DNA from 4 places in the Cytobacillus sp. QJM3NY_8 genome. Region 4 is predicted to be linked to each of the others. Evidence: riboswitches for the same ligand, from Rfam matches in the RefSeq annotation. Region 4 holds a riboswitch; each other region holds the start of a gene.
The links. A riboswitch is a leader RNA that binds a small molecule or an ion and turns the genes downstream of it on or off. The one in region 4 is predicted to bind S-adenosylmethionine.
Positions count from the first base shown of each region.

Region 1: it holds a riboswitch for S-adenosylmethionine, as region 4 does, so the genes downstream of both, AC0VZ9_RS11390 (O-methyltransferase) here and AC0VZ9_RS24460 (methionine ABC transporter ATP-binding protein) in region 4, are expected to answer to the same signal.
Region 2: it holds a riboswitch for S-adenosylmethionine, as region 4 does, so the genes downstream of both, AC0VZ9_RS13435 (methionine biosynthesis PLP-dependent protein) here and AC0VZ9_RS24460 (methionine ABC transporter ATP-binding protein) in region 4, are expected to answer to the same signal.
Region 3: it holds a riboswitch for S-adenosylmethionine, as region 4 does, so the genes downstream of both, AC0VZ9_RS23850 (methionine ABC transporter ATP-binding protein) here and AC0VZ9_RS24460 (methionine ABC transporter ATP-binding protein) in region 4, are expected to answer to the same signal.

Region 1 covers NZ_CM149681.1:2,176,019-2,180,202, forward strand. The annotation lists gene AC0VZ9_RS11385 (coiled-coil domain-containing protein) at 1-1,494, shown strand, start outside; SAM riboswitch class I at 1,568-1,674, shown strand; gene AC0VZ9_RS11390 (O-methyltransferase) at 1,780-2,358, shown strand; gene AC0VZ9_RS11395 (PH domain-containing protein) at 2,383-2,766, shown strand; gene pdxR (MocR-like pyridoxine biosynthesis transcription factor PdxR) at 2,801-4,177, opposite strand.
Region 2 covers NZ_CM149681.1:2,582,688-2,586,871, forward strand. The annotation lists gene AC0VZ9_RS13425 (hypothetical protein) at 511-750, opposite strand; gene AC0VZ9_RS13430 (H-type small acid-soluble spore protein) at 915-1,094, shown strand; SAM riboswitch class I at 1,296-1,410, shown strand; gene AC0VZ9_RS13435 (methionine biosynthesis PLP-dependent protein) at 1,487-2,599, shown strand; gene metC (cystathionine beta-lyase) at 2,596-3,780, shown strand; gene AC0VZ9_RS13445 (bifunctional homocysteine S-methyltransferase/methylenetetrahydrofolate reductase) at 3,785-4,184, shown strand, end outside.
Region 3 covers NZ_CM149681.1:4,645,564-4,649,747, reverse strand. The annotation lists gene AC0VZ9_RS23855 (O-acetylhomoserine aminocarboxypropyltransferase/cysteine synthase family protein) at 52-1,368, shown strand; SAM riboswitch class I at 1,508-1,611, shown strand; gene AC0VZ9_RS23850 (methionine ABC transporter ATP-binding protein) at 1,765-2,790, shown strand; gene AC0VZ9_RS23845 (methionine ABC transporter permease) at 2,783-3,451, shown strand; gene AC0VZ9_RS23840 (MetQ/NlpA family ABC transporter substrate-binding protein) at 3,464-4,184, shown strand, end outside.
Region 4 covers NZ_CM149681.1:4,765,384-4,769,567, forward strand. The annotation lists gene AC0VZ9_RS24450 (MetQ/NlpA family ABC transporter substrate-binding protein) at 1-256, opposite strand, end outside; gene AC0VZ9_RS24455 (methionine ABC transporter permease) at 275-925, opposite strand; gene AC0VZ9_RS24460 (methionine ABC transporter ATP-binding protein) at 915-1,946, opposite strand; SAM riboswitch class I at 2,056-2,156, opposite strand; SAM riboswitch class I at 2,259-2,358, opposite strand; gene AC0VZ9_RS24465 (DMT family transporter) at 2,433-3,347, opposite strand; gene pdxR (MocR-like pyridoxine biosynthesis transcription factor PdxR) at 3,479-4,184, shown strand, end outside.

The DNA.
Region 1 (4,184 bases), 2.6 Mb from region 4:
CTGGAGAAAAAACTTCATGCTCTTAACGAAGAGTGGAAGGATGCGTCTGTACCGGATGAACCTATGAGTATTTTGGAAAAGATGGTTCAAACAGCTGCAAAGGAAACAAAGGCAGCAGAGAAAGAAGAGCGAGAGCAGGGAACAACTGTAACAGTTGCTGACACTTCTTTAAAGCATGCGAAGGCGCAGCGTGATAAGACTGTTAAAAAAGTGGCCAAGCATGATAAACAGCCTGAAGAATGGGAAGAACTTGATCTGGAAGTGAAGACGGTTGAGATTACAGACCAGACCAAACAGACGAATGCAGAAATTAAGAAAACGGAAGAGCGCAAAAAAGAGACGGAGCAAAACATTGCTGAGTTTGAAAACAATCAATTGCATCTATCCGTAATCCTTAAAGAGGAAGCAGCAGCTTTTACGGATGAAGATATTGAAAAAATAAAGAGCCAGGGAAAGCAAAGCATCATTTCCTGGAGTGAAAAACATCAGGGTATCCAGGATGAAGGCCAGGAGAAGCACGCAAAAATTGAACAATCCCTGCGCAATTTAAAACTCAATATTGAAGGCAAGGATTGGGAGATCCGCTTTAAGAATGAAGTCTTAACTACGCTTGATCATATGGATACGAGGCATTATGCACATATTCAAAGTGTTGTCCAAAACATGAAGCGCTTCTCACAGAGCGGCTTAGAGCAGCTGGAACGCGATAAAGAACGGGCAGAAAAGGCGCAAAACTTCTGGGCAAGCCGTGCGAGTATGAAGGTGATGAGTATTTCGGAAGCGATTCGCTCGATGATTGCGAAAATGAAGCTGAAGAATGAACGGGGGTCTTTCCCGCTCGTCCAGCTCAAAGAAGACATCTTGCCTAAAAAAGCGGAAGATATTGAACCTTTACTGAAACAGCATTTTGTTTCGGCCATTAACAAAATTACGAAACGATTCGAGATGATTGATGACCATAATCTGGAGCTGGATCAGGAAATCAAACAGCTCATCAGTGATGAGCAGATTTTATTTGTCTCCCTCAGGAATCGTTACCCGGAACTGCTGGTATATAATATGCGTACTGATAATGCCTTCATGTATGGAAAACCGCAGCGTGAGCATTATTCAACCTGGCAGACGATCAACCAGGGTTCAAAGACTAAATCGGATGGCAGCGGCGGCCAAAAGTTATCTGCCCGCATGGTCATGATGATGATGCTTCTTTCGGTTAAGAGTGAAACTGATCAAAGCTGGGTTCCGTTAGTCTGTGATAATCCGTTCGGACAAGCGGCTTCTGCCCATGTGCTTGACCCGATTTTCGCTGTAGCTGATAAGCTGAAGTTTCAATTCATCGTCGTTACTCCGCCTGAGTTGGTGAAAACAGAGATCAGCCAGAGGTTTGATGCGTACTATAAATTGGATTTCATCCGGGAAAAAGGGAAAGAGATTGTGTCGGATACGATTGTACCGGCATTTCGAATTTATCAGGGAGAGGAAGCAGTTCATTAGATTAAAAGAATTAAAGTATTGCCATCTTGCAAAAAATATGCAATACTTGGTTGAAAATAATATTTTATACAAATTCTTATCCAGAGAGGTGGAGGGACTGGCCCTGCGAAGCCTCAGCAACCCCTGATTATGTCAGGAAGGTGCTAATTCCAACAGAGTTGACGCTCTGGGAGATAAGAGGTCGTTTTTGATAATAAAGGCCTCTTATAAAGAGGCCTTTTTTTGATGTTCTTTTTAGGTTGAGCTCGGTTTAGATAATAACGAAGAAAGAGGAGGAAAAACAAAATGGAAAACAGTGTTATACAGGTACCGGAAGCATATTCGAGAATATTACAGGATTCTGATGTGCTGGGTTTCGGGCAATCATGTGATCGAAAAACAGGGTTTTTACTAAAGGGGCTGGCTGCCTCCAAACCAGGAGGAAGCTTTTTGGAGCTGGGCACAGGTACGGGGGCATCTGCTTCCTGGATCATAGATGGGATGGATGAAAGCAGTAAGCTAACGACCGTTGACATAGATTCGACAGTTCAATCCATCGCGAAAAAAAACCTCGGGTATGACAGCAGAATTACATTTTGCTGTGAGGACGGAGCAGCTTTTATTCAAAACCTGTCGGAAAGGTTCGATTTTATTTTTGCAGATACGTGGCCAGGGAAATTCGAGCTTCTGGACAAAACCCTGGATCATTTAAATATCGGCGGTTTTTATGTGATTCATGATGTGTTTCCGCAGCAGAAATTGCCTGAAGAATTTCGGATCAAAGCCACTAAACTCCTGAAAACACTGCAGAACAGACCTGACCTGGACATTACAGAATTGGATTGGTCTACTGGGCTGATACTGGCAGTGAAGACAGCGGTTTGATAGTTTATTAAGGGGGGACGTTCCATGAGTAGCGTTAAAAATCAGGTTAAACATGTATTGTATGAAGGTGAAACCATTATTGAATGTCTAAGCTGTTCATTAGTGGCTCATTTCTGTTTAGCACCGCATCCAGGCTTCTTTGCGGCAACAAACAAAAGACTGCTGTTTTATGGAATTCCTGCATCAGGAACAACCAAGGATTTAGTTGAAGAATTTGCGTATATCAATATAACTTCCATTGAAGAAAAAAGGGGAATCACCGGCAGGCATATTCATATGTACTATAACCAGGACTTGTATAAATTTCAGCAAATCCAGGGGATGAATATGTTTGATTTTATGGCAGCGGTTAAGGAAAAGATGTGTATGTTTGCTGCTTCGGCAAAAGAGCGTTATCCCGTAGGATAAACGCCCTTTTAAATTGTGGAATTTATAGCTTAGCTTAGTTGCTCAGACAACTTTTCCATGATTTAGCGATTAACTGGACTCCTCTCTCAATCTCGTCCATCGAGGGTGCGCCATATCCAATCATCACATGATGGTTTGGCTTGTGCAGCTGATACATAGGCGAAACAGCATCGATTTCAACACCTGCCGACTTTGCCAGTTCAATTGCTTTCGCTTCATTCAATCCTTCGGGTAATTTCACGATGATATGCAAGCCCGCTGTATCTCCAATGATGTCAAAGTGGTCTCCTAAGTGTTTTGACAGGCTTTCTATTAAACAGCTCCGCTTGGATCGATATAACGTTCTCATTTTTGCTATATGAGATGTATAAAGTCCTTCTTCCATAAATTTTGCAGCAGCCTGCTGATCGATTCTTGAAACATTCGTTTTTTGGTAAGCATTAAATTTTTCAAAGTCTTGCTGCAGAGATACTGGCATAATCAGATAGCTGATCCGAAGTGATGGCAGCAATGTTTTTGAAAAGGTGCCAAAGTACAGTACCCGCCCGGTTGAATCCAAATGGGACAATGCCGGGATTGGTGCCCCTTTGTAGCGGAATTCAGAATCATAGTCATCCTCGATAATATAAGCGTCCTGTTTGATTGCCCAATTTAACAGCTCAATCCTTCTGGCAATAGACATAATTGTACCGGTAGGGTATTGATGAGCAGGTGTCGTATACAATAATTTTATTGGCTCTTCAGCATCAGGCACACAGCATCCATCCTCATCCACAGAAATCGGATAACAAGGCAGCTGTAATTGATCAAAAACAGATCTTGCCCGAATAAAACCTGGATCTTCAATCCCGATGGCTTTCCGCTTAAAAAACAAACAGACATTTAACAGCTGCGGCTGAAATCCGCTGAATAGATACACTTGTTCCGGCTGACAGGCTAGCCCTCTAGCTTGCTGAAGGTATTGTGCAATTTGAACACGCAAAGAATATTCACCCTGCCACGGGCCATTGCTGGCATTGGATTCCTTAAGCTCTTTTCGATAAAGTCTATTCCATTGTTTGTAAGGAAAGGCAGAGGCATCAATCTGCCCATTTTTAAAATTAATGAGAAACTCTTGCTGATCTCTTTTCTCCAAGTCCATTGTATTAATCTGACTATAATGCATTTCATCCTGAATTTCAGAAACAAAATAGCCTTTGCGTTCTGCTGAATAACAGTACCCTTCACTCTGCAATTGTTCGTAAGCCATCTGAACAGTTATGATGCTTACGTTTAATTGTTCAGCCAGCCTCCGCTTTGCAGGAAGTCTTGCATGAGCTGACAATTTTTTATCTAAAATCGCCAGCCGAATTTGTTCATAGATTTCTTTATACTTTATTCCATTTTCCGAAAGCAGAATTTGAAGCTCCATCAAATCA
Region 2 (4,184 bases), 2.2 Mb from region 4:
AATATTTTTCAGAGGATAAAACGTTTCCACAGTTATTCTAACACGGAAAATCTAGTTGTACAAAGATAAAAACATGAATATAGTGGAAAACTATTAAAAATTTTTTTTTAGTAATTACTTATTCTAATAAAATGTTTTGTTAAATGTTAAACAATTATAAATAAGAAATAACTGGGTGGTTTTTAGGGGTTCATTTTAGATTGTTATTATCCGTAAAATTTTGCACGCTGATTTCAGCGCGGGATCTTCTTTCCGCCGGGAGGAACAGAGGTCCTCAGCTCCGCCTGCGCGGTCTCCCGCTCCCTCTCCCTCTCCTGCCGCAGGACATTTAAAAAGGCTTCCTTGACTAATACCGCACGACGAAAATGCGGATGAATTTTCGAGAATCATGTGCCCATAGCGATGATCAGTTCAGGTTAATAACTAAGTTCAAGCAAAAATTCAAAAACATTTTGTAAAAGCACTTTCTTATATAGAAGACAAAATAAAAAAGCCGGCAGTCGTCCGGCTTTAAAAAGTCTCAACTAAGTTAATATAGATTTGTTTCACTGCATTCGCATTTTTTCTGTTTTCTTTTAGGGAAGATTCAATTGCTTCTCTCGTTTCCACAGGAAAATCAAAATGGCCGCAAGTTGTACATTTTTCGAACATGGAACCAGAAACATTTACTTCAATGCCATCCATGGTCTGGAATACTGCTGGACCCTCGGATTCCGCAAACCGGTGGCGGCAGTGGCTATGTTCACGCATATTAGCTCCCCTCCAAGAAAAATTTCATTTACGTTCATTATAAAACAAATATTCTGAACTTTAAAGTGATCCCCTTCTAACATTTTATGCCAGGTTTTTTTCAAAAGAATAATTTGTGTATTTTTAAGACACATTAAAATTATTCAAATTCAGGAGGTTTTTCCATGAATATTGGCAGAGCAAAAGAGATTGCTGAGTCTGCTGAAATGCACAGTGTTACTTTGAATGGCATCCCGATCATCATTCAGCATGTAGATGAGCAGACTAAAACAGCACGTGTTTACACAAAAGCAGATTCTGAAAAAGAAATGGATGTGCCGGTTAACGATTTGATTGAAGAATGAATACCCCAAAAAAACTTTCCAGAATCTGATGGGAAGTTTTTTTGTTCAAAATTTTCCTCATTCCCCCTTAAAAAATGGAGACTGAGGGCAAAAGGACGTAAGATACCTGGTCGGATATTTTTTATAACATAAAATATTCAAAAAAGTGTTGACGATTAGCGGTTTACTGTAGTAAAGTTTAGAGAAAATTTAATATTTGATTTCTTATCCAGAGAGGTCGAGGGTAAGGCCCGACGACGCCTCAGCAACCAGCAATCATTTTTTTGATTGAAAAGGTGCTAATTCCTGCAAGTTTCTAAAACTTGAAAGATAAGAAGAATGGCTGATCACATTAAAAAGTCTTCTTCTTATAGAAGGCTTTTTTTTATTTTTTATAAGGAGTGGTTACAAGCATGTATAATATTGACACCAGATTAGCGCAAATCGGAAACAGGAGCGAGTCAGCAACAGGTGCTGTCAACCCGCCCGTATATTTTTCCACGGCATATCGCCATGAAGGCATTGGCCAGTCAACTGGCTTTGACTATAGCAGAACAGGCAACCCTACCCGCCAGCTGCTTGAGGAGGCAATCGCCGATCTGGAAGAAGGCGACCAAGGCTATGCCTGCAGTTCTGGAATGGCCGCAATTCTTACCATTCTTTCTCTTTTTAAATCCGGAGATGAATGGATTGTATCAAAGGATTTATATGGCGGTACATATCGTCTGCTTGAACAGGGCTTCAAGAAGTGGGGACTTCAGTGCAAATATGTAAATACCAGCAATTCCGAAGATGTTGAACTATTAATCACGGAAAAGACCAAGGCAATATTTCTGGAGACTCCAACTAATCCGCTTATGGAACAGACTGACATTCAATTGATAGCAGACATTGCCCAAAAGCATAATATCCTCCTTATAGTTGATAACACGTTTTATACCCCTCTCCTTCAGCAGCCGTTAAAGCTTGGAGCTGATATTGTGATCCATAGTGCAACCAAGTATCTTGGCGGGCATAATGATGTCCTTGCCGGATTAATTGTTGCAAAAGGCAAAGAGTTATGTGAGGCACTGGCGATGAACCACAATGCCGCAGGTGCTGTCCTTAGCCCTTTTGATTCATGGCTGTTGATCAGAGGGATGAAGACACTCTCTCTCCGCATGGAACGTCATGAAGAAAATGCGAAGGAATTAGCAGAATTTTTATCGGGCCACGATGCAGTAACAGATGTCCTTTATCCCGGCAAGGGCGGCATGATATCATTCCGAATCAAGGATGAATCCTGGGTGAATCCATTTCTGCAGAGCCTCTCCCTTATCTCCTTTGCTGAAAGCCTTGGAGGAGTCGAGAGTTTCATAACTTATCCAGCAACCCAGACACATGCGGACATTCCTGAAGAAATCCGTATTGAAACCGGTGTCTGTAATAGGCTTCTGCGTTTCTCGGTTGGAATAGAAAATGCAGAAGATTTGAAGGCGGATCTTGAACATGCTTTTGCTAAGGTTGTTAAGGAGGCAGTACGATGAGTTCGAATTACACATTCCAAACGAAATTACTTCACAATAATCAAAAATTCGACCCGGAAACAGGAGCTGTCAGTGTACCGATCCAGCATGCCTCCACTTTTCATCAAAAAGATATTGATGTGTTCGGAAAATATGATTACAGCCGCAGCCTGAATCCAACAAGGGAAGCACTTGAAGAAGTCATCGCGGAGCTTGAAGAAGGTATTAGAGGGTTTGCCTTTTCTTCTGGAATGGCTGCCATTTCTACAGCATTCCTCCTCTTATCTCAGGGAGATCATGTTGTCATTACAGAAGATGTATATGGCGGAACCTATCGAATGACAACAGAAGTCCTGTCCCGCTTTGGCATTGAGCACACATTTGTTGATATGACAAATCTTGAGGAAGTAAAAGAAGCAATCCGTCCCAACACGAAAGTTTTCTATGTAGAGACTCCTTCCAACCCGCTGCTGAAAGTGACAGATATACAGGCCATCAGTTCACTTGCAAGACAGCATGGAGCCTTGACATTTGTGGATAATACCTTCCTGACCCCTGCCCTTCAAAAACCGCTTTCTTTAGGTGCAGATATAGTGCTGCACAGCGCAACCAAATTTTTATCCGGACACAGCGACGTCGTGGCTGGCCTAGCGGTTGTGAAAGATCCGGATTTAGGTGCAAGACTTGCTTTTCTCCAGAACTCCTTTGGAGCCGTTTTGGGTGTTCAGGATGCGTGGCTTGTGCTGAGAGGCATTAAAACGCTGCAGGTCAGGCTTGATCAGTCTGTGAAATCAGCTAAGAAAATTGCTGGTTTCCTTAATGATCACCCATCTGTTAAGAAGGTGCATTATCCAGGTTTTGCAGATCATCCCGGATATAAAATCCAGAAAATGCAGGCTGTGAACGCAGGTGCCGTCCTATCTTTTGAGCTTGAAGATGAGCTATCGATGAGAAGATTTGTTGAAAATGCGAAAATACCTGTTTTTGCAGTAAGTCTGGGAGCTGTTGAATCCATCCTCTCCTACCCTGCAAAAATGTCACATGCAGCCATGCCAGCATCCGAACGGGAGCAGCGCGGAATAACGGACAGTCTTCTTCGTCTATCTGTTGGCCTGGAGAGCGCAGATGATATTATAGAAGATTTCAAGGCAGCTTTATCTGCTGCCGGAAAAACAAAACATTCGATTTTACAGCGGGGGTGATATTTTGAGTTTCCTAAATAAATTAAAGAATGAAATCATCATAGCAGATGGCGCGATGGGAACTCTTCTGTACTCCTATGGTACCGACAGCTGTTTTGAGGAATTAAATTTATCACAATCTGAACAGATCCAGCACATCCATGAAGCATACATAGGCGCAGGGGCTGAATTGATCCAAACAAATACGTATGCGGCGAATTATTTGAAGCTTCAGCGATATGGACTGGAAGACTCCGTTAAGGAGATTAACAGTGCTGCAGCAAGGATTGCCAAAAAAGCTGCCAAGGAACGCGCATATGTTGCTGGTACAATCGGCGGGATCAGGGGATTCAAGCCCAACATGATTACACTTGAAGAAATAAAAAGAAGCTTCAGGGAGCAGCTTTATTGCCTGCTGCTTGAGA
Region 3 (4,184 bases), 120 kb from region 4:
TCTTAGTTCTTCGATAAGAAATACTAAAATTTTTATAGAGGAGAGAAAGCAATGACTGATAAACAAAAAAATTACCGTTTTGAAACAATTGGAGTGCATGGGGGACTGAAGCCAGACCCTGTAACTGGCGCAAGGGCGGTACCGATTTACCAGAACAATGCTTACCAGTTCAAGAATACAGATCACGCTGCAGATCTCTTTGCTCTTAAAGAGCCAGGATATATTTATAGCAGGATACATAATCCGACTGTAAGTGTATTTGAGGAAAGAGTGGCCTTGCTTGAAGGAGGAGTTGGTGCCCTGGCTCTTGCAAGCGGACAATCTGCCATTACGCTTGCCATTTTAAACATAGCTGAAGCAGGGGATGAAATTATTGCTGCGTCCAATTTATATGGCGGTACTTATAATTTGTTTGCAGTCACACTTCCCAAGTATGGAATTAAAGTGAAACTGGTTGATCCAAAAGAGCCGGAAAATTTCCGTAACGCGATTACAGATAAAACAAAGGCCATCTTTGCCGAAACGATAGGGAACCCAAGCTTAAAAATCCTGGATATTGAAAAGGTAGCAGCAATTGCACACGAGAATGGTGTGCCGCTGATTGTCGATAACACTTTTGCTACACCTTATCTATGCAGGCCGATCGAACATGGGGCTGACATTGTTATACACTCTGCGACTAAATGGCTGCTCGGCAATGGAACAACAATGGGAGGAATTATTGTAGACGGAGGAAAATTTGACTGGAATTCCCATAAGTTCCCGGGCTTTACAGAGCCAGATCCCAGCTACCATGATATTGTCTATAGCGAAGCAATTGGCGAGGCGGCTTATATTATCAAAGCACGCGTACAGCTTTTAAGAGACTTAGGGCCTGCTATGAGTGCGCAAAGTGCATTTCAATTCACATTGGGGCTTGAAACTTTGCATGTACGGATGAAAGAGCATGTTGCCAATACGAAAAAAGTAGTGGAGTATCTAGAGGCGCATCCAGCTGTTAATTGGGTCCTGTATCCTGGAAATGAAAGCCATCCGGATAAAAAATTGGCGGATAAGTACTTGCCGAAAGGAGCAGGAGCTGTGGCTGTGTTTGGAATTGCTGGCGGAAGAGAAGCAGGTGCCAAGCTAATAAACAGCCTGAAGCTTTGGGCACATGTGGCAAATGTCGGGGATGCAAAGAGCCTGATTATCCACCCTGCAAGTACAACTCACCAGCAGCTGGATGAAGAAGGTTTAAAAGCTGCGGGAGTGCCGGAGGATCTAATTCGAATTTCTATCGGAATCGAGAATGCGGAAGATTTGATTGAAGATCTGGAACAGGCGATCGAAGCAGCTGCAGGCATTACATCACTTTCTGCAAAAGCATAAAGGAAAATTTACCATTCATTTTTTTCCGAAAGTTTAAAATTTCTTCGTTGACACCTTTTTGATGGCTATGATACGATAGCAAACGTAATTAATAAACTGCTTAATTTATTAAAATATTAATTGAATATAAATCGTTACGCTCTTATCAAGAGAGGTGGAGGGAAGTGCCCTATGAAGCCCGGCAACCGTCAATTATTTGAAATGGTGCCAATTCACTCAAAGCATAGCTTTGACAGATGAGAGAAAGGACTTAATTTTTAATGCCTTTCTGCTCATGTGCAGAAAGGCATTTTTGCTTTTAGCGCATGAAAGCCTATAAGGAGTAAAAAATAGGGGAATATAAGCAGTCTAATAATTATAATCTGTATCTTTCGATTAAAGAGGTGACAATTCACGTTGATTTCTATAAAAGATGTACAGAAGATTTTCTCTTCAAAAAAAGGCCAGGTAAAAGCTGTTGACAATGTAAACCTGGAAGTAAAGGAAGGAGAAATCTTCGGAGTTATCGGATATAGCGGTGCAGGTAAAAGTACCTTGATCCGCATGCTGAATGGGCTGGAGCTTCCTACCCATGGCAGTGTGACAGTTGCAGGAAATGAGGTTTCAAAGATAAAGGGAAGCAAGCTAAGAAAAGCGCGTCAGGAAATAAGCATGATCTTCCAGCATTTCAACCTATTATGGTCGAGAACGGTAAGAGAGAATATCGCTTTTCCGCTTGAAATTGCTGGTGTTTCCCGGCAGGAAAGGCTGAAAAGGGTAGACGAGCTCATTAAACTCGTTGGCCTTGAAGGAAGAGAAGATGCCTATCCTTCCCAGCTCAGCGGCGGTCAAAAACAAAGGGTTGGAATTGCTAGAGCCCTTGCCAACAATCCAAAAGTACTGCTTTGTGATGAGGCGACATCTGCACTTGATCCGCAGACTACAGATTCCATTTTGGAGCTGCTTGTTGACATCAATGAGCGTCTGGGCTTAACGATTGTCCTAATTACTCATGAAATGCACGTTATCCGTAAAATCTGCCATCGGGTTGCAGTCATGGAAGGCGGCCGAATTGTTGAAATCGGGCCTGTATTGGATGTATTTAGGAATCCAAAAGCTGTGATTACAAAGCGGTTTGTACAGCAGGTGACAGAGCCTGAAGAAACTAAGGAAACGATTGATCATCTGGTCGATTTGTATCCAAAAGGAAAAGTAGTGCAATTAGGGTTTGTCGGCGAATCAGCTGAACAGCCGTTGATTACAAACCTGATCCGTAATTTCCAGGTAACCGTAAATATCCTTCAAGGAAAGATTTCCCAGACACAGAATGGTTCTTACGGTACTTTATTCATCCATGTTGATGGAGAAGCAGAGGAAGTTGCAAAAGCCATCGAATTTATTCATTCTCAGCAGGTTGGCGTGGAGGTGATTTCCAATGCTTAACGAATGGTTTCCAAATGTGAAATGGGATTCCATGTGGGAAGCTACAATGGAAACCCTATATATGACAGCTATTTCTGTTCTCGCAACTTTTATTTTAGGTGCAATTCTGGGATTGCTGCTCTTCCTGACTTCCAAGGGTAACATTTGGGAAAACGCAGCAATTAATAAAGTTATTTCCGCTTTCGTCAATATATTCCGCTCAATTCCGTTTATTATTCTGATCGTGTTATTGATTCCATTTACCAAGTTTCTTCTTGGAACAATGATCGGGGAAGATGCAGCACTGCCTGCATTAATTATTGGTGCCGCCCCGTTTTATGCCCGTATGGTGGAAATAGGCTTGAGGGAAATAGATAAAGGTGTAATTGAAGCGGCCAAGTCTATGGGGGCAAAAACAAGCACGATTATCTGGAAGGTTCTGCTTCCGGAATCAATGCCCGCCCTTGTTTCGGGAATTACCGTTACAGCCATCGCGCTTGTTGGCTACACGGCCATGGCCGGTGTCATCGGTGCTGGCGGACTTGGAAACCTTGCTTACCTGGAAGGATTCCAGAGGAGCCGCAGTGATGTGACGCTTATGGCGACTGTCATTATTCTAATCATCGTATTTATCATCCAGTTTATTGGAGATATCATAACAACTAAATTAGACAAACGTTAAGGAGAGATTCATATGAAAAAATGGTTATCAATTGCTCTTGCACTTGCAGTAGCACTTGTTCTTGCAGCTTGCGGAACGTCAGAAGAAGACGGCAATGCCGGTGAAGGCGGAGAAAGTAAAGAAAGCACTAAAATTACAGTAGGGGCTTCCAACGTCCCACACGCTGAAATCCTTGAAGAGGCAAAGCCATTACTTGAAGAAAAAGGCTTTGAACTTGATGTTGTACCATTCCAGGATTATGTATTGCCAAACCAGGCTCTTGAGTCTAAGGAGCTGGATGCAAACTATTTCCAGCACATTCCTTACCTTGAGTCACAGAAAGCTGAACATGGATATGATTTTACAAATGCAGGCGGAATTCATATCGAGCCAATCGGAGTATATTCTCAAAAATATAAGAGCCTTGACGAACTTCCTGAGGGTGCATCAATCATCATGAGCAACTCAGTAGCAGACCATGGCCGTATACTTTCCATGCTTGAAGCAGAGGGACTTATTACTTTAAATGAAGATGTAGAAAAAACCGAAGCAACTCTGGAAGATATTAAAGACAATCCTAAAAAGTTAAAGTTTGATACTGAATATGAAGCTTCACTTCTTCCTCAAATCTACAATAATGAAGAAGGGGATGCAGTCCTGATCAACTCCAATTATGCAATTGATGCCGGTTTGAATCCTCTTAAGGATTCAATTGCAATTGAAGACAAAGATTCCCCATACGTAAATGTAATTG
Region 4 (4,184 bases):
CTGTTTGGAATGCATTCACATCAAGATCTCCTTCTGCAAGGGCAACATTGGGCTGCACATAGTCAGAGAATGTCACAACTTCAATTTCAATGCCTTCCTTTTCAGCCTTTTCTGCAATAAAGTCCCAGATGCGTGTATCAGAACCGCTTACACCTAATTTAATCTTCTTTGTTTCTTCTCCTCCAGTTGTGCTTGAGCATGCTGCAGTGAACACACCCAATGCTAAAATAATGAATGTTAAGAATAGTTTTTTCATGATGTATTTCCTCCTTATTTATCTTCTTCTGATTTTTTTGGATAAGATATTTCCGAATGACTGCAGGCCTTGAACCATGACAACTAAGATCGCAACGGTAATCAGCATGACTGTTGTATCGAATCGCTGGTAGCCGTAGGTAATGGCGAGGTCACCAAGCCCGCCGCCTCCGACTGCCCCGGCCATGGCTGATGCTCCGACCAATCCGATTGTTGCAATTGTAAAGCCTAATACCAGCGAACTAAGTGCTTCCGGAATCAGGAATTTTAGTATTATCTGGCCTGGTGTTGCTCCCATTGCTTCTGCAGCTTCTATAACACCCGGATCTACCTCAAGCAATGAGTTTTCTATTAATCTTGCAATATATGGCCCGGCATAAAAGACTAGCGGCACTACGGCTGCAGCCGTACCTATCGATGTTCCGACAATCAGCCTGGTAATGGGGATAATGGCTACCATTAAAATAATGAAGGGAACTGATCTGAAAATATTAATAATGCTGTTTATGATATTAAAAACAACGAGGTTTTCCAGCAGATGCCCTTTCCTTGTTACGACAAGCAATATACCAAGCGGCAGTCCGATAACAGCTGAAAACAGCAATGAGAATGCCACCATTTGAATCGTTTCGATTAAGGCTTCGATGATTTTTTCCTGATTAACTAGCACGTGTTGTCACTTCCTTTATTGAAACTTTTTCCTGGCTGATGTACTGAATAGCACGTCTGATTTCACTGTCTGGACCCTGGAATTCGACAATCAGGTTGCCAAACGGTGTTCCCTGAAGTTCAGTAATATTTCCAAACAGGACGTTGAAGTCGATATTAAACTTTTTGGCAACCTGCGAGAGGAGCGGCTGCCCGGCAGAATTTCCAACAAAGTTGATTCTAAATACCTTTTGAAGCCCTTGCTGTTTTTCAATCACTTCTTTAATGGAGTCAGGTATTTGATCATTCATGACAGTGCTGACAAAGTTTTTCGCTGTTTGCGTCTTTGGTGATGAAAAGACATTGAAGACGGTTCCTTCTTCGATAATTTTTCCTGCCTCTATTACAGCGACACGATCACAGATCTCTCTGATTACAGACATTTCATGGGTAATGATCAGTATAGTAATGTTGTATTCTTTATTTATTTTTTTCAGCAGCTGCAGGATAGAGCTGGTTGTCTGCGGATCCAGCGCTGAAGTTGCTTCATCACATAATAGAATGGAAGGCTGGGTCGCCAGCGCCCTGGCAATTCCGATCCGCTGCTTTTGCCCGCCTGACAGCTGATCGGGATAGCTGTTTGCCTTGTCTGCAAGCCCCACGAATTCTAATAGTTCATGGACACGCTTTTTGATGTCATCTTTAGGGATCTTAGCCAGTGTGAGCGGCATCGCCACATTGGCAAACACTGTTTTCGAATTTAAAAGGTTAAAATGCTGAAAGACCATCCCGATGTTTCTTTTCACTTCGCGAATTTCTCTTACAGATAAAGCCGTCAGATCATGTCCACTGACAATGACCTTTCCTGAAGTCGGCTTCTCCAGCCAATTGACACAGCGGATCAAAGAGCTCTTTCCCGCACCGCTGAAGCCGATCACACCGAAAATCTCACCTTTGTTAATCTTTAAGTCTATTCCATTTAAAGCAGCTACCTGCTGTCCTCCGCTTTCATAGATTTTCTTTAAATTCTGAAACTCTATCATTCAGCATCTCTCCTTTTCTAAATGTTATATATAATTAATCCTATATGAAAACTAAGAATTATATCCTGAAATTTACCCCTTCTAACAGAAGAGGTTTTTTGAAGTCCCCTCCTTATCTTTCAGGCTATCGCCTGCTGGATTTGGCACAGTGCAGTCTGCCTGCTGCCGAAGCTTCATTGGGCCAGGTCCCTCTGCTTCTCTCGATAAGAATTATTCATATGTTTATGAATAGAATCTTGATGCATTTTTTTCGGATAAAAACAAAAACCCTCTTCTAAAGAAAGAAGAGGGCAGCATTTATCAATGGTCCTCTTCTTATCTTTCAAGCTACGCTTGCTGGATTTGGCACGGTACACTTTTGTCCGCTGCCGAGGTGTCATAGGGCCAGTCCCTCAACCTCTCTGGATAAGAAGATTTTTATTATTCGGTTGTTTAATATGCTTATTACTTTACCACCATAAAGAAAAGGATGTCAATCATTATTTTTCAAATATTTTCACTTGGGCCATTTTCAAAAATTTCCGTTACTTTAACAGAGCTGTCTTTACGGTGAATAATCATCACACCTGCCAGAGCGATTATACCACCCGCAACGGATAACATAGTCGGCACCTCTCCCAGCCAAACCCAAGCAATGACAAATGCTATTGCTGGTGTCAGATAAAGAGAGCTTGTCGCTTCAGAAGTCCCTCCTATGGACGCAAGAAAAGCTAGGGCAATATATGGAATTACCGTTGGAAAAATCCCCAAATAGATGACACTTAAAGTGGATTCGGCCGATGCATGAAAGATCTCATTACCAAGCCCAGGAAGATAAATCAGCATAAAACCAGTCCCTGCCCATACCGTATAGGATGTAAATGACAAAAATCCGTATTTATTAAAATATTTAGTCTGAAACACGAAATAGATGCTTTCTGAAATGGAAGCAAGCAGGACAAATAAAATACCGGTTTGGATTTCAAACCCTCCTCCTGCACCAAGCGAAATAAGTGCGGCACCAGCAAAACTGACTGCGGAACCAGTCCACCTGACCCTTCCAAACCTTTCCCTTAAAAATAAAGCAGCCAACGCAGCCGAAAAGATCGGAGTCATTGATACAATCAAGCTTGCCGGCCCGGCGCTTACTGTTTTTTCCCCAATGTTGAGAGCTGTATGATAAACCGTAAAACCAAGGAATCCAAGTATAAAAATAGCAGGAAAATCTTTTATATCCGGAAGACGCATCCTTGTCAGCAGTGCTAAGACACCAAGTGCAGCCGAACCAACTAAAAGTCTAAAAAGGGCAAGGTGCTCAGGGGAGTACGATTCAAGCCCAGCCCGAATTCCCGGGAATGCGGATGCCCAAAGAATGATGATAGAACTATGCGCCCCGATAATCATAAATTTCTTATTTGCCAACTTCATCCCCCTTATCAACATTTCCAGCCATTATCTGTGCTGCTTTTCAGGATAATCAATAACTGATACAATGTCCTCAACCAATTAGGAAAGAATTTTGCCAGCCAATTTTCATAAAGGCGGTTATATGGATGGATACAGCACAATTGCCAAAATATCAGCAAGTTATTGAGACTATTAAAGGAAAGATTTCCAAAGGGGAATGGCCAATCGGAAGTAAAATTCCAAGCCAGCGGAAACTGGCTGAGGAGTTTGGAGTAAACCGAAGCACAATTATCACTGCTCTGGAAGAACTTGCTGCAGATGGACTAATAGAAGGGAAAACGGGGGTTGGCACAAAGGTTATTAATAATACTTGGACCTTGCTCGCTTCAAGGCAGTCTGCCAACTGGAGTGAATATATCGATACAGGGATACACAGAGCCAGCGAAAAAATCGTTCAAGAAATTAATGATTTAGAAATGGATCCCGCTTTTATACAGCTCAGCAAAGGAGAGCTTTCCCCTGAGATTTCCCCTGTGCAAACGATGCAGAAAGTTCTAAAGGAAGCTGCTGATGAATTGAGTGAACTCGGTTATGAGGAACCAAAGGGGTATTTGCCATTAAGACAGGCAGTTAGTGAATATTTGGCAGCATCTGGAATAGACGCTTCTCCTTCCTCGATACTTATTGTTTCTGGAGGGCTGCAAGCCCTGCAGCTTGTTTCATTGGGCCTTGTGCAAAGAGGGGCACCCGTATTTCTGGAAAAGCCCTCTTACTTATATTCTTTACAGCTTTTCCGGTCATCAGGCATGAATTTAAAAGGATTGCCGATGGATAAAGAGGGAGTTATCACGA